Crateriforma spongiae: one gene and its partner. The protein of the gene in region 2 interacts with the protein of the main gene of each other region in a pairwise test. Links are inferred from orthologs where the notes say so. Each region holds a gene or a part of one and is shown on either strand. Other genes may lie near its edges.

The links.
Region 1: the proteins of HFP54_RS21500 (region 2) and gyrA interact in binary tests that used the Escherichia coli proteins (3 or more experiments, as listed by UniProt). The link is inferred for Crateriforma spongiae from one-to-one orthologs.

Annotation. Positions count from the first base shown.
Region 1 is NZ_JAAXMS010000007.1:361,148-368,725, forward strand. Bases 1,825-5,189 are described here. They hold gyrA (DNA gyrase subunit A), read right to left. Parts: upstream 4,884-5,189; coding sequence 2,025-4,883; downstream 1,825-2,024. Other genes in these bases: HFP54_RS19655 (oxidoreductase family protein), read left to right, coding at 1,825-1,963. Outside these bases: HFP54_RS19645 (rhomboid family intramembrane serine protease), read right to left, coding at 1-192; HFP54_RS19650 (HesB/IscA family protein), read left to right, coding at 397-729; more of HFP54_RS19655, read left to right, coding at 941-1,824; HFP54_RS19665 (AAA family ATPase), read left to right, coding at 5,213-7,072; HFP54_RS19670 (tetratricopeptide repeat protein), read right to left, coding at 7,170-7,578. UniProt on the Escherichia coli protein: A type II topoisomerase that negatively supercoils closed circular double-stranded (ds) DNA in an ATP-dependent manner to maintain chromosomes in an underwound state.
Region 2 is NZ_JAAXMS010000009.1:145,445-152,814, reverse strand. The notes cover bases 2,466-5,622. They hold HFP54_RS21500 (DNA gyrase subunit B), read right to left. Parts: upstream 5,250-5,622; coding sequence 2,682-5,249; downstream 2,466-2,681. Other genes in these bases: rnhA (ribonuclease HI), read right to left, coding at 5,487-5,622; HFP54_RS21505 (thioredoxin domain-containing protein), read right to left, coding at 2,466-2,561. Outside these bases: HFP54_RS21510 (ATP-binding protein), read left to right, coding at 1-500; more of HFP54_RS21505, read right to left, coding at 513-2,465; more of rnhA, read right to left, coding at 5,623-5,951; HFP54_RS21490 (sensor histidine kinase), read right to left, coding at 5,948-7,370. UniProt on the Escherichia coli protein: DNA gyrase negatively supercoils closed circular double-stranded DNA in an ATP-dependent manner to maintain chromosomes in an underwound state.

The sequences.
Region 1 (7,578 bases), on a different replicon or contig from region 2:
GCGGGGGGCACCCGGGTCTTGGCGGAACGTGCCGAGTTCGGTTCGGGCCGCTTCCACGTCCGATTCGTCACGGATCCAGACGTCGCATCCGTCGGATTCCTGTTCCCACGTCGCGTCGATCTGGCGTGTTAACAGATAGTCGCAAAACCGGCGGGCGTCCCTGGGCTGTGAAAGAGTCCCGATTTTTCGCATGAATGAGGGGGGGATGGGGGGAGTTAAAGCGTGGCCAATGGCGGATTGGATGGTTCGGCGCCCATCACTCGACCGTGATCGGACGCGAAAAGACTTGTCGAAATCGTCCGTTGATGAATATCATGCATTGTCGGTTGGAACGATAGACCGGCCGGAAAGACCGATTCATAGCCCCGACGAATTGACGAAAAGGGAAATCCCGATATGGCAATCAAGCTCAGCGAACGTGCTGCCGAAGAAGTCAAACGCTTCCAAAAAGAACACAATTTTGACGATTCGATGCTGCTGCGCATCGGCGTCGCCGGTGGCGGCTGCAGCGGCTTCAACTACACCCTGAACTTCGACGACAGCTTCGACGACAAAGTCGATTCCAAGTACGAATGGCACGGCGTGGCCGTGGTCGTCGACAAGAAAAGTGCTCTGTACCTGGATGGCACGACCGTCGATTGGTACGAAAGCCTGGAAAAGAAGGGGTTCACCTTCGACAACCCCAACGCAGTTAAAAGCTGTGGCTGCGGCAGCAGTTTCCAGGCCTGATTGCCAAGACAGGATGCCTTTGACGCCGTCGCACTGACGGGCTGGCACGAATCAAATTTCGCCGACGGCCATGCGATCGATCGCATGGCCGTTTCTGTTGGCCAGCCGTTTCTGTTGGCAGCCAGTGGCCGCTTGCCGTCCCGCGGTGGCGGAATTGTGCTTGAGGCCTCCGTTTCAAATCGACGCCGGGACCGCCACGTTGGATTCCTTAATGCCATTAGAAGACTGGATTTGCGACGTTGCGGGCGCCGAATCGGTCGGCCCCACGACGCCAGTTCAGTCGCTTTGGAGCGGGTACGGCCAAATCGTCCGTGTTCCCTTGGTGAAAGCGTCGGTCCCTACGGTGATCGTCAAGCAGGTGCGGCCGCCGCAAGTCGGCGACCAGCCCGGACGCCACCCTCGCGGATGGGATACACCGATTTCTCATCGACGAAAGTTGCGTTCCTACGAAGTGGAATCGGCGTTCTATGCCCGATTCGCGGACCGATGCGACGATCGTTGCCGCGTCGCCCGTTGCTGGGGCCAAGCCAGTGACCAAGATAGCCTGACATTGGTGCTGGAAGATCTGGATGCCGCAGGGTTTCCCTTGCGATTGGGCCGATTGGACATCGACGGTGTGGCTCGCGGGCTGGCGTGGTTAGCCAATTTCCATGGCACGTTCTTGCACCCGGCCGACGATGCGACCGGCTTCGATGGACTGTGGCCGATCGGAACGTACTGGCATTTGGACACCCGGCCGGACGAATGGCGGGCGATGCCCGAGAATGATCTGAAACGCCAAGCCGCTGTGATTGATCAGCGTTTGAATGAGAGCTTCTTCCAGACGCTGGTTCATGGTGATGCCAAGGTCGCCAACATGTGTTTTCCCGCTGACGAGCGATCGGCGCCGGCGATGGTGGATTTCCAGTACGTCGGTCGCGGATGCGGAATGAAGGACGTGGCGTACTTCTTAAGCAGTTGCGTCGACGAATCGGAATGTCAGCGAAACGAATCGACTTACCTGGCCATCTATTTCGCTGCACTGCGTGCCGCCGTGGTCCGCCATCACGGTGATCGATTCGATCTGGACGCCTTGGAAACGCAGTGGCGACAACTGTATCCACTGGCCTGGGCGGATTTCGTGCGTTTTCTGGAAGGCTGGTGTCCCGGCCATGCCAAGCTGACCGGCTATTCCCGGCATATGGTTCACCAAGCGTTGACGTCGGCGCAATCACCGACGTCCTCCGACGTCTGAACCATTTGGTGACGATGCTGAATCGGCGTGCCGCGAACCGAAACGAATCAGCGACCGGAGGTCACTGTTCGTTTTGATCTTCCGCCGCCGGAACGTTGTCCGAGTCATTGGAGTCACCGCCGTCAGGTGTCGGCGCTGTTTCGGCTTCTTCCTCATCGCGTTCTTCGGCCGGCACACGCACCACTTCGATCAGAGAATCGTCCGCGTCGACGTTCATGATCCGAACACCTTGGGTGTTGCGACCGATCACGCTGATATCGCCGGCCTTGATCCGCTGGATCTTGCCTTTGGCAGTCATCATGAACACTTCGTCGTCGTTTTTGACGACGGCAATGCCGACCACTTGTCCGTTGCGTTCGCTGGTGCGGATGTCTCGCAGCCCCTTACCACCACGCTTTTGTGTTCGGTATCGGGCACCCGAGCTGGTCGATTCTTCTTCTCCCGCATCGTCTTCATCGGTTTCCACCAAATTCGGACCGAACGGGGTGCGTTTGCCGTAGCCGTTTTCGCAAACGGTCAGCAGCGTCGCATCGGGATCGGCGACCACCATGCCGACGACTTCGTCGTCGCCGACCAGGGAGATGCCTTTGACCCCCGAGGTGTTACGACCCATCGGGCGAGAATCGGATTCCTTAAAACGAATCGCCATGCCGGTCTTGGTGACCATCATTAATTCATCACCGGGGCCGACGACGGCGGCATCGACCAATTCGTCATCCTCGCGAAGTTTGATGGCGATAATGCCGCCTCGCTTCGGTCGGCTGTACTGTTCCAGCGGTGTTTTTTTGACCAAGCCTTTTCGGGTCGCCATCGCGACGTAGTAACCTTCCTGGTCAAAGTCCCGCACGACCAAACACTCGGCGATCTGTTCGCCATCTTCCAAGTTCAGCAGATTGACGATCGCGCGTCCCTTAGAATCTCGGGCAAGTTGCGGCAAGTCATAGACCTTTTGCCAGCGAACTTTACCGGTCGTCGTCAAGAACAACAGGTACGCGTGGGTACTGGCGACAAACAGCAACGCGATCGGATCGGCTTCGTCGGTCTTGGCACCCTTCAGGCCTTTGCCGCCACGACGCTGGGTGTTGTAGACACTGGTTGGCGTGCGTTTGATGTACCCGTTGTGGCTGATCGAAACCACCATGGTTTCTTCGGTGATCAGGTCTTCCAGATCGATGTTACCAAGTTCTTCACCGGAGATTTCCGTCCGGCGTGCGTCACCAAAGCGTCGTTTGATCTCTTCCAAGTCATCTTTGATGATCCCGTAGACGCGTGCCTGATCGCCCAGGATGTCCAAATAGTCGGAAATTTCCTTCAGCAACTCAGCATGTTCATCGGTCAGTTTTTCCTGTTCCAGGTTGACCAACTGGCCCAACCGCATCCGCAGGATCTCGTCCGCTTGGACGCTGGTCAGCGTGTACGATTCCGCCTCGCCGCGTTCAATGACGAATTGTTTGAAACCTTCGTCGCCCAGAGCCCGCTGCATCAGTGATGAGGGGCATTCGATGCCCATCAACCGCTGTTTGGCTTCCGGCTGGGTACGGCTGGTGCGGATCGTTTGGATGATCTCGTCGATGTTGGCCAGTGCCAGCAACAAACCTTCGACGGTGTGTTTGCGGCGGCGTGCTTTGGCCAGCAAGAATTGGGTGCGGCGCCGAATCACGTGGACGCGGTGACGAAGGAACTCCGTCAGCATTTCCTTCAGCGTCAGTTCACGCGGCTTGCCGTCGACCAGGGCCAAGAAGATCAGCGAAAAGGTGTCTTGAAGCGGGCTGAATTGATACAGCTGATTCAGCACGACATCCGGATCGGCGTCGCGTTTCAGTTCGACGACCAGACGAACCGGTTCCTTCAGATCACTTTCATCGCGGATCGCGGAGATGCCTTTGACTTTGTCGCCGTTGACCAGCGCGGCGATCTTTTCAACGATCCGGTCGCGATACTGTTGGTACGGAATCTCGGTGATGATGATGCGATGGCGGTTGCCCTTCATCTCCTCGATTCGGCAACGGGCGCGCACCACCATTGTGCTGCGTCCGGTCTTGTAACCGCGTCGAATGCCGGCCCGTCCGCAAATGATCCCGCCGGTGGGAAAATCGGGACCCGGGATGATTTCGCACAATTCGTCGATCGTTGTTTCCGGTTCATCGATCAACCGAATCAACGCATCGCAGACTTCCGTTGGGTTGTGCGGTGGGATGCTGGTCGCCATCCCAACGGCAATCCCGCCGGAACCGTTGATCAACAGGTTCGGAAACTTGCTGGGCAGAACGGTCGGCTCGCTGCGTGCTTCGTCGTAGGTCGGGACGTAATCGACCGTGTCCAGTTTCAGGTCGTCCAGCATGTTGGCCGCGACGGCACTCAAGCGAGCTTCGGTATATCGCATCGCCGCCGGGGGAAGGCCCGCGATACTGCCGAAGTTCCCCTGCTTGTCGATCAACAGGCTGCGCATGTTCCATTCTTGGGCCATGCGAACCAGCGTCGGATAGATGACGCTTTCACCGTGCGGGTGATAGTTACCCGAAGTGTCGCCGGAAATCTTTGCGCACTTGACCCGCTTGCTGCCCGGGCCGAGGTTCAGGTCGTTCATCGCGACCAAAATCCGACGTTGGGATGGTTTCAAACCGTCACGGACGTCGGGCAAGGCACGGCTGACGATCACGCTCATCGCGTACGTCAGATAGCTGTCACGCAGTTCGTCTTCGATCGGCAGATCGACCATCCGCAGGGCACCACGGCCCCCTTCCCCGTCTCCGGCCGGCGTGACCATGTCGGTGCCCGACGGTGGATCGCCGTTGCCGTTTTCTGAACCGGCTTCGACGTCATCGGCGCCGGTATTTTCCGGACCCGACTCGGACGGTTCGGCGTCCGACGGATTGTCTGATTGGTTTTCGTTGCCGTCTTCGAATTCGTCGTCTGCCAACGTCGTTGCTCTTGGCTATAGGGGGACCGGCCGGCCGAATTTGGGGCTCAGATTCGCCGCTGAACGAACCGGTTAGTGTAAGGATTTTGGGTCCCGGCCACAACGGCCCCGGAGTGACGTGCAGGCGTCATAAGTTATTGACTGGCATGGCTTTATGTGGTGAATTTGCGGTCGCCCAGTGCGGCAGGGCGCGGTGCCGCCGTCGCCACGGTAGGATTGTGTGGCGACGCCTTGGCGTGTCGGCACGCGCTGCCCCACAAGGGTGCCCTTTTCCATCGATCGGTGCTTCGCCTTCGGGCGGATCGGCGGTCCCGTTTCTCGAGTCTGTCATGTCTGATCCCAACGACGCCATTATCGAGTCCATTCGGCTGTATCGCGAGGCACTTCAAGAGACCCGGACGCTGTTTATCGAAAGCGGCAAGCTGATCCGTGGCTCCTACAGCTGGCTGGGCCAGGGCGACGGGGACGCCGCATCGATTGCCGATCAGATGGATGATCTGCACCAGGGGTTGGTGATGAAGGTGTTTGCCACCGTGGTGCCCGACGCAGGTTTCCAATCGATGCAGCAGCGTCAAATGGGACGCGTGTTGTTGGAACACCTGTGGGGACAAACCGTCATGGGATCCAAGCTGCGCGACGCGGTCGATTGGCTGGTCCAAACGGCGGTTCAGTTCCAGTGGGCCGATCTGGTACGTCCGTTCGCCCAGATCCCTTCGATCCGCGACCGATACGGTGAACTGGAATCGTTGGTCATGCGGATGGCCAAGCTGATTGCCGCGGTCGACGGCGGAATCGATTTGAATGAACAGGATTGCATCGAATCAATCATGCGGCAGATGGAGATCAGCGAAGGTCGAACTTGGCAATCGACCAGCCCGTCCGAACCAGCGGTTGAACCGGAGGTCAATCATCCCGAAGACACCGACGCCGCCCGGGAAGCCATTGATTGGTTGCGTCGTGAAGCCCAACGGTTGCGTGATGGGGCCGGTGCCAGTGCGGGCCGGCCCGCCGAGCCGACACCGATGCCGACCGGTGGACCGGCCGCGGCGTCACCGAAACCGGCGGTCACCGCAAGAACGCCGGCAGTGGATCCCGACGACGATCGGACTCCGGAACAGCGTTTGGACGACGCACGCCAGAAACTGAACCGGCTGGTCGGCCTGGATGGAATCAAGGACCAGATCGAAACGCTGACCAATTTTTTGCGGATGGAAAAGCTGCGGACCGAAGCGGGCTTGCCCACCAGCAAACCCAGTCTGCACATGGCGTTCGTCGGGAACCCCGGCACCGGAAAGACAACCGTGGCGCGGATCGTTGCCGAAATCTATGGTGCCCTTGGCGTCCTGGAAAAAGGTCACTTGGTGGAAACCGATCGCAGCGGTTTGGTCGCGGAATATGCGGGGCAGACGGGACCGAAAACCAACGCCAAGATCGATGAGGCTTTGGACGGCGTTCTGTTTGTCGACGAAGCCTACACCTTGATCGATGAAAGCGGCCAGGATCAGTATGGCCGTGAAGCCGTGCAGACGCTTTTGAAACGCATGGAAGATCAACGCGAGCGACTGGTCGTCATCTTGGCCGGGTATCCGAATGAAATGAACAAGATGATTCGCAGTAATCCCGGGCTAAGTTCGCGGGTCGGGACGACGATGCGATTCGAGGATTATGATCCGGCCGCGTTGTGCCGGATTTTCGAATTGATCGCCAAGAAGTCGAAATACGAATTGACCACCGAGGCACGGCGAAGACTGCTACGTGGCTTCACCTATCTTTATCTGAAACGTGACCGACACTTCGGCAACGGCCGCACGTCGCGCAACAGTTTTGAACGCAGCGTCCGTCGGTTGGCCAATCGCTTGGCGGGGATGACGGAAGTGAATCGCGAACTGCTGACGACGTTGGAAGCGGACGACATCGAAGTGGCCGGCGTCACCCAAGCTCATTTGGCTGCGATGGCGGCCGAGCCGGGCAAAGTCCGTGTGACCTGTACGCTATGTGACGTGGCGATGGTCATTGACGACGCGCTGTTGGGGACCGAGGTGACCTGTGAACACGACCCGCAGGTCCGCTTCACACCGGACTTTGGCGATCCGGTGGTCCAGTTGCCTGAAGCCGCTGCAAGTGAGCAAGATGCGACGAGCGACCCATCCAGCAATGGGAACGCCGCTGATGATGGCGATGCCGCTTGAGGTGAAACCAACGCGTCGGCCGACGATCCAAAAAGAAACCGCCGACCCTTTCGGGGCCGGCGGCTGAAGTGCTTTCTGGCGATTGTCAGCGTTCGCGTTAGAAAGGCGAATCACCGAACGGATTGTCGTCGCCGCCCATGTCGCCGAACGGGTTGTCGTCACCACCGGTGTCGCCAAACGGGTTGGAATCGTCGCTGCCGCCGAACGGGTTGTCGTCGGCAGGGGCGTCGGCCGGCTGTGCCGCGGCCGCATTGCCGTCGGTCTTGAACGGATCTTCGTCCAAGGTGCCTTCCAGCACATCCTTGCTTTCGACCGTGGCGTCGGCCACCGGATCGTCGGCGAACGGGTCGACTTGATCAGCCGGCGGCATGGCGGGTGCGTCAGCGACCGGGGGGGCGGGGGGCGGCGTGGCTGGTGCAGGCGAAGCGGCTTGGATCTCGTTCATCCGCTGATTGGACCGTGCTTGGCCAAGCATCAATTGCTGGACGCGTGCTTCACGGCGAATT
Region 2 (7,370 bases):
AGGAAAAGGACCGCTTGGAAGAAAAACTGCGTGACAAGATCCAGTCCAAGGTTCGTTCGCTGGAAGACAAACTGCACAAAGCACAGGAACGTGTCGATCGCGAAGCGGCGCAGAGTTCGTCGTCGATGATTTCGGCCGGCGCAACACTGGTTCAGGGCGTCTTGGGAGCATTCTTGGGCGGTCGCCGAACCGGGATGTCGACCGTCGCCCGCAGCGCGGCCTATGCCAATCGCCAGCGTTTGGACGTCAAGCAGGCCGAACAAGCCATGGACCGCCTGCGCGATGATATTTCAGCGTTGGAAGACGAACTGGGCCGCGAAATCGATCGGCTGAACGAAACCTATGATCCCGAGCGGATCGAGATCGACACCACGGAAATTCCGCCTCGCAAAGGTGACCTGAAAGCGGAGACACCGGTCATCGCTTGGGTGCCCTGGCAGGTGGACACCGACGGGATTGCCACACCGTTGGTTCCATGGGAGCCATCGTTGGAATCGTGATCGGCCAAGGCCCTATTCCGCCAACGCTGACACCACGGAATCAGCGGTCAGCGGCTGGCCACAGGTGAAGTCTTCACAGACATAGAGCGTCGGTTGGCCGTCGACACAGGACTTTTGATCGGCCAGCGCCACGTTGTCCGCATCGCCCAGATGCCAAGCCAGTGTGGTGTGGCTGCGATGCTTGGCAAACAGTTTGCCGCGCCAAGCCGGGACATCTGACTTGGACGGGACCGCCAGAACCATTTGGCGGTTGCCGCGATGGAAGCGATCCAGCCCGATCACCAACGACGCGGCCGCCGCCGATTGGCTTTGCAGGATTTCCGCCGCGGTGTTGAGCGTTCGCTGGGCGTATTGTCGATATCGGTCATTGCCGGTCAGGTCGGCCAGCGTCAGCAATACGTTGACCGCGGCGCCGTTGCCGCTGACCAGACTGCCGTCGTGCCAGTCTTTGTTTCGGGTGATCAAAGTTTCGGAATCATCCGCGGTGTAATAGAAACCGCCCTCGGTATCGTCCCAGAAATGTTCGATCATGCTGTCGACAAGCTGGTTTGCTGTGTCGATCCAAGTTTTATCGGCAGTGACCTGGTACAGCGTGACGAACGCCGATGCGGTCAACGCATAATCGTCCACGTAGGCGTCCAAGTGCGCGGTTCCCGACCGAAACGCGTGCAGCAAACGACCATCATCACGCCGCATCCGTGAACACAAGAACTGCCCTGCTTTGGTCGCGACGTCGATCCATTCTTGGCTGTCGAACACGGCGCCGGCGACGGCAAACGCGTCGATGGCAAGCGCGTTCCAGGCGGTGATGATTTTGTCGTCGCGGCCCGGTCGCACACGTTTTTGACGGGCCTGTCGCAAAGCTTCGCGATCGGCGGCCAATTGCGTTTCCAAGACTTGGGGGGGCAAGTCCCAGGCGTTGGGATCCGTCGCGTGCAGACGGTTGGGGATCGAAGTACCTTCGAAGTTTCCGGCATCGGTGATGTCATAGATTTGGCAAAAACGATCGCTGCGTTCTTTGCCCAGCACCGCCGTCACTTCGCCGGGTTTCCAGACGTAAAATTTGCCTTCAACGCCTTCGCTATCGGCGTCTTCGCTGCAGTGCAGACCGCCGGACGGGTCGACCATGTCGCGTGCCATGTACCGCAGCGTGGCGTCCGCGACGGCGGCGAAGTGGCCGCTGCCGGTGACTTGGAAACCACGTGTGTATGCGGTCGCCAGCAGTGCGTTGTCGTACAGCATCTTTTCGAAGTGCGGCACCAGCCATTTGCTGTCGACGCTGTACCTGGCAAAACCACCACCGATGTGATCAAAGATGCCACCGGCGGCCATTTTATTCAGCGTCAATTCGCAGGCACCGCGATAATCGACGTTCGGTTTGACGGCGACTTGTGACAACAGCAACAACAAGTCGGTCGCATGAGGGAACTTGGGCGCGCCGCCAAAACCGCCGTCGTTGCGGTCCAGGACCCGGACCAACTGGTCGCAGGCTTGTCGGACGATACGGCGTGCCAGTTCGACGTCTTCGGCGGGCTGGTCGACCGAATCACCGGTGCCCTTGGCCAGTTGCGTCAATGCCGCGGTGATTTGATCCGCATGATGCACCACTTCATCGCGACGGTCCTGCCATGCCGCTGCGATGGCATCCAGAACTTGCGCGAAACCGGGCATCCCGGCACGCTGTGTCGGCGGCCAATACGTCCCGGCATAAAACGGACGCCGATCGTGATCCAGGAACACACTCATCGGCCAACCCCCACGGCCGCTCATCACCTGGACCGCGTTCATGTAAATCTGGTCGACGTCGGGGCGTTCTTCGCGGTCGACTTTGACGCTGATGAAGTAGTTGTTCAGAAACTCCGCGATCGCTTCGTTTTCGAAGCTCTCGTGTTCCATCACATGGCACCAGTGGCAGGCCGCGTAACCGACAGACAGAAAGATCGGTCGGTCCAGTTTCTTGGCCAACTGAAATGCTTCTTCGCACCAGGGAAACCAGTCGACCGGGTTGTCTTGGTGTTGCAGCAGATAGGGACTTAACGATTCGGCAAGTCGATTCGGCATGGTGTCCACGATGGGTGGCGGAATGGATGCGGGATCATGACACGCCGGCGCGACGCGCCCCCCGAAGCGGTTCGTCACGGTCGCGGCCGGGGGCGATTGGGGCACGAATCCGAAGAAGAATCAGACGTCCAGATTGCGGACGTCAAGCGCGTGCTTTTCGATAAATTCGCGACGCGGTTCGACCTTGTCACCCATCAACAACCGGAACATTTCGTCGGCCGCGCCGGCGTCGGTCAAGTTGACTTTGATCAGCGTTCGGTTTTCGGGATCCAAGGTCGTTTCGCGAAGTTCTTCGGCGTTCATTTCACCCAAGCCTTTGAAACGAGTCAGCTGTAGACCCTTTTCACCGGCGCTGCGGATCTCAGGCAACAGAGCGCGGAGATCGTCCAGAGGTCGGCGAACGTCGTCGCCACGCAGTAGTTCGAATCGCGGTGCGGTGGTTCCGGTGCGGTCGACCGGGATCAAGTCATCCAACCCGAAGCCGACAGGTTGCAGATCTTTCAATCCGCTGTTGATCGTGCGAACTTCGTGAATCTCTTCCAAGTGGGCCAGGTTCACGATCTCGGTGACTTCCTTTTGAGCGTCTTCGCCGTTTGCTTCGGCTTCGTCGGCTTCATTTTCCTCGACGTCCAGCACCAGATTGTTTGCGCTCAAGAATGCATCGACGTCTTCTTGGGAACCGAACCAGTGTTCGTCGTTGCCGGCGGTCAACAGGAATGTCGGCAGCTTTCCGGTCACCGGGTCCAGGCGAACGGCATGATTCTTAAGACTGGTGCCACGTCGTTCCAAGGCAACGATGGCATCCTCCATGGACGCCAGCGTGGTGGCCAGCGACCGCATCGTGTCGCCTTCGGCGCGGCGTCCGTCTTCGGATTCCAGTATCGAATCGGACAAACCGCGTTCCAGCAATCGTGTCCGCATTTCTTCATCGGTTTGGACGTAGTATCGATTGCGTCCCTGCTGCACGCGGTACAGCGGAGGTTGAGCGACGAACACGTGGCCGCCGGCGACCAAGTGATACATCTGGCGGTAAAAGAAGCACAACAACAGCGTCCGAATGTGGCTGCCGTCCACGTCGGCGTCCGTCATGATGACGACTTTGTTGTACCGCCGCTTGCTGATGTCTTGATCGGCTCCGATGCCGGTGCCGATGGCCTGGATCATCGACTGGACTTCTTCGTTGGCCAAGACCTTGTCTTCGCGCGATTTGTACGCGTTGATGATCTTTCCACGCAGCGGCAGGATGGCCTGGTATTCACGCATCCGTCCGCCTTCGGCCGATCCGCCGGCCGAATCACCTTCGACCAGGTAGATTTCGCACTCCTCCATCTTCTTGCTGATGCAGTCGCGAAGTTTTCCGGGCAAACCACCGCCGCCCAAAGCGTCTTTCCGTTTGCGAAGCAAGTCCTTGGCTTTTCGGGCCGCCTCGCGTGCCTCCGCTGCCAACAGGCCTTTGCGGACGATCGTCTTGGCGACGCGGGGGTTTTCTTCCAAGTACTTGGTCAGCTGTTCGCCAACGCCGCCGGCGATGATGCCGTCGACTTCGCCGTTGCCCAGCTTGGTTTTGGTTTGCCCTTCGAATTGCGGGTGCGGCACACGCACGCTGATCACTGTGGTCAGACCTTCGCGAAAATCGTCGCCGGTGGGCGTCGTGTTCTTGAACAGATTTTCTTTCTTGCCGTAATTGTTCAACGTCCGCGTCAGCGCGGTACGAAAACCTGAGACGTGCGTGCCGCCTTCGATCGTGTGAATGTTATTGACGTACGACTGGACGTTTTCAGTGAACTCGGTGCTGTACTGCATCGCGATTTCGTATTCGACCCCGTCGCGATTGCCGGTAAAGACGATCACGTCGCTGTGCAGGACGTCGCTGGCGCGATTGAGGTGTTCGACGAATTCGATGATGCCGCGTTCGTACAGAAAATCACCGCCTTCGCCGTTGCGTTCATCATGGAATTTGATGTGAACGCCACTGTTCAGGAATGCGAGTTCCTGCAGCCGTTTGGCCAGCGTGTCAAAGTTGTACTTGGTGGTGCTGAAGATTTGACCGTCGGGCTTGAACGTGGTCTTGGTGCCGGATTTCTTAGTGGCACGTCCCTTCTGGATCGGGCCGGTGGGGACGCCGCGTTCGTATTCCTGAGTCCACGTCGAACCGTCACGGCTGACTTCGACTTCGGCCCACTGGGACAGGAAATTGACGACCGTCACGCCCACGCCGTGCAGGCCGCCGGAGGTTTGATAGGCACCTTTTTCGAATTTGCCGCCGAATTTCAAGACGGTCATCACGCCCTCGAGCGTGCTGACCTCGCGGTCCAATTCTTCGGACAACTGGTCGTGACGAGTCACCGGAATACCGCGGCCGTCGTCTTCGACCGTGACGCTGCCGTCGGTATGGACGGTGACCGAGACGGTTTTGGCGAAGCCCGCCATCGCTTCATCGATCGAGTTATCCACGACCTCGTACACCAAGTGGTGCAGCCCGCGCCCGGTCGTGTCCCCGATGTACATCCCCGGCCGCTCGCGGACGTGTTCCAAGTCCGAAAGGTGCTGGAGGTCCTTGTCGGTGTATTCCGAATTGGCTGCCGGAGCCGCCGCGGCCGGTTGGCCGGCCGGTTGCTGGGCAGATTCCTGGGAATCGGGCGACTGAGGATCAGTGGGCTGTGGATCGGTTGACTGAGGATCGCTCATGAACGTCTGCGTTGAGGACCGAATCGGGGGCGGCGTGGGGACGCCGAAGAAGCCGCAATTCTAGCGGTTTGCAGCCCTTTTGACGATGCCGCCGGGGCGTCGGTGGGGTCCGGCCCCGGGGCGGGTGTTTCCGCAGTCTACGTCACCCGAAAACAGTCACCAAAGACATGAAAGGCCCGCCAAAACGGTCACCGGGGCTGGGAAGCCGGCCGGGGATCGATCCGAAGAGACGCGGGCCTATCGAGACGAATGGTGCAAGTATTTCTGGTACGCGGCGACGGCCAGTTCGTCACATCGTTCGTTCTCGGTGTGCCCCGCGTGGCCTTTGACGTGCCGAAACTTGACGCGATGCGTCTGCATCAATTCGTCCAGACGCTTCCACAATTCGACGTTCTTGACCGGAACCAATTTCGAGCCGTCTTTGCGTTTCCAGCCGCGACGTTTCCAACCGGCCATCCAGCTATTGATGCCCTGCCCGACATAGGTGCTGTCGGCGTGCAGGGTGACGTCGCACGGTTCCTTCAGCAATTCCAGGCCTTTGATGACGGCCATCAATTCCATCTTGTTGTTGGTCGTCGGGGTGTCCCCGCCGCTGCGTTCGACCTGTTTCCCCGTCGACCCGCACCGCAAAATGAACGCCCAGCCGCCCGGTCCTGGGTTACCGCTGCAGGCGCCATCGGTATACAAATCAACGGGTTTCATAGGGCATCGGTCGGTGTGGGGAAATGCGGTGGTGATCCGCTGTCGGTTTGCGGCGGACCATTGCTTGCACCGGAGCCGTTGGAGCCGGTGCCGGATGCTTGTTGCGGATCGTCGTCCCTGTTTGACGCAACGTGCGGTTGGGATGCGGTAAAGATGTCGGCGTTACGAAGTTCCCACGGCAGTGTCACCCAAAACGTGCTGCCACGACCCAGTTCACTTTCAAAGTCGACTTCACCGCCCAACAGCTTTGACAATTCGCGGACGATTGATAACCCCAGGCCGGTTCCGGCAAACTCACGGGTCAAGCCTTCGCCGTCCAGCACTTGCTTGCTTTGTCGGAACTTTTGAAAAATCACCGAATGATCTTCTTCGGCAATGCCGACTCCCGTGTCGCGGACGGACAACCGAAATTCATCGCCCAAGTTTTGAACGCCGATCGTGATGATGCCGCCTTCGGGCGTGAACTTGATGGCATTGCTGAGCAAGTTGTTCAGGATCTGTCCCAGCTTGCCGGCGTCCTGGTACGCGGCCGGCAAATCGTCCGGAATCTTTTGAATGACGGAGATGTTCTTTTCCTCTGATAGCGACCCGATCATGTCGCACTGAGCCGCAACGACGCGTTTTAAATCAAATTCGCCGCGTTTGACCTCCAATTTGCCTGCTTCGACCTTGGCCAAGTCCAAGATGTCGTTGATCATTTCCAGCAACAAGCGACCGCTTTTCTGAATGTTCGACGCGTATCGCCGCTGTTTGTCGTTCAGCGAATCGATGTCTTGTAGGACTTCGGAAAACCCAATGATGCTGTTCAGCGGTGTCCGCAGTTCGTGACTCATGTTGGCCAAGAAGTCACTTTTCAGCCGGTTGGCTTCGTACAGTTGCAAGTTCAATTGTGCAAACTGGTCGACACGCGCGTCCAGTTCGCGGTTGACGTCTTCGATCTGGGACTGCGTTTCGGTCAAGTGACGCAGCATCCGGTTGAAAGCGTCGGCCAATTCGCGGAACTCGTCTTCCGTGTCGATCAGTGCCCGCTGGCTGGTGTCCCCATGGGTGATGGCGTCACTGACGTCACGCAGGTGATACAGGGGTTGCAGAACCAGATAACGCACGATCGCATGCATCACATACAACGTTGCGGCAACGATCAGCATGGCCATCGCGATGATGATCGCACGGATCCCTTCGGTCGATGCGTTGGTGCCGCTGTTGGGCATCGTGACCTTCATCACCCGAAACGGATACTGTGCGGCACGGGCGACCGGGTCCTCGTCGCTGAGCGATTGATTGCTTTGTCCGATCGGGGCATGACAGGACACGCAAGTTTCATCAGGCCAGATCGGCGTGTACAGAACGTATTCGTTGTTGTCGACTTCTTCGCCCAAGGCGACAGGATTGCTGCCGGCCCCGATGCGGGCCATCGCT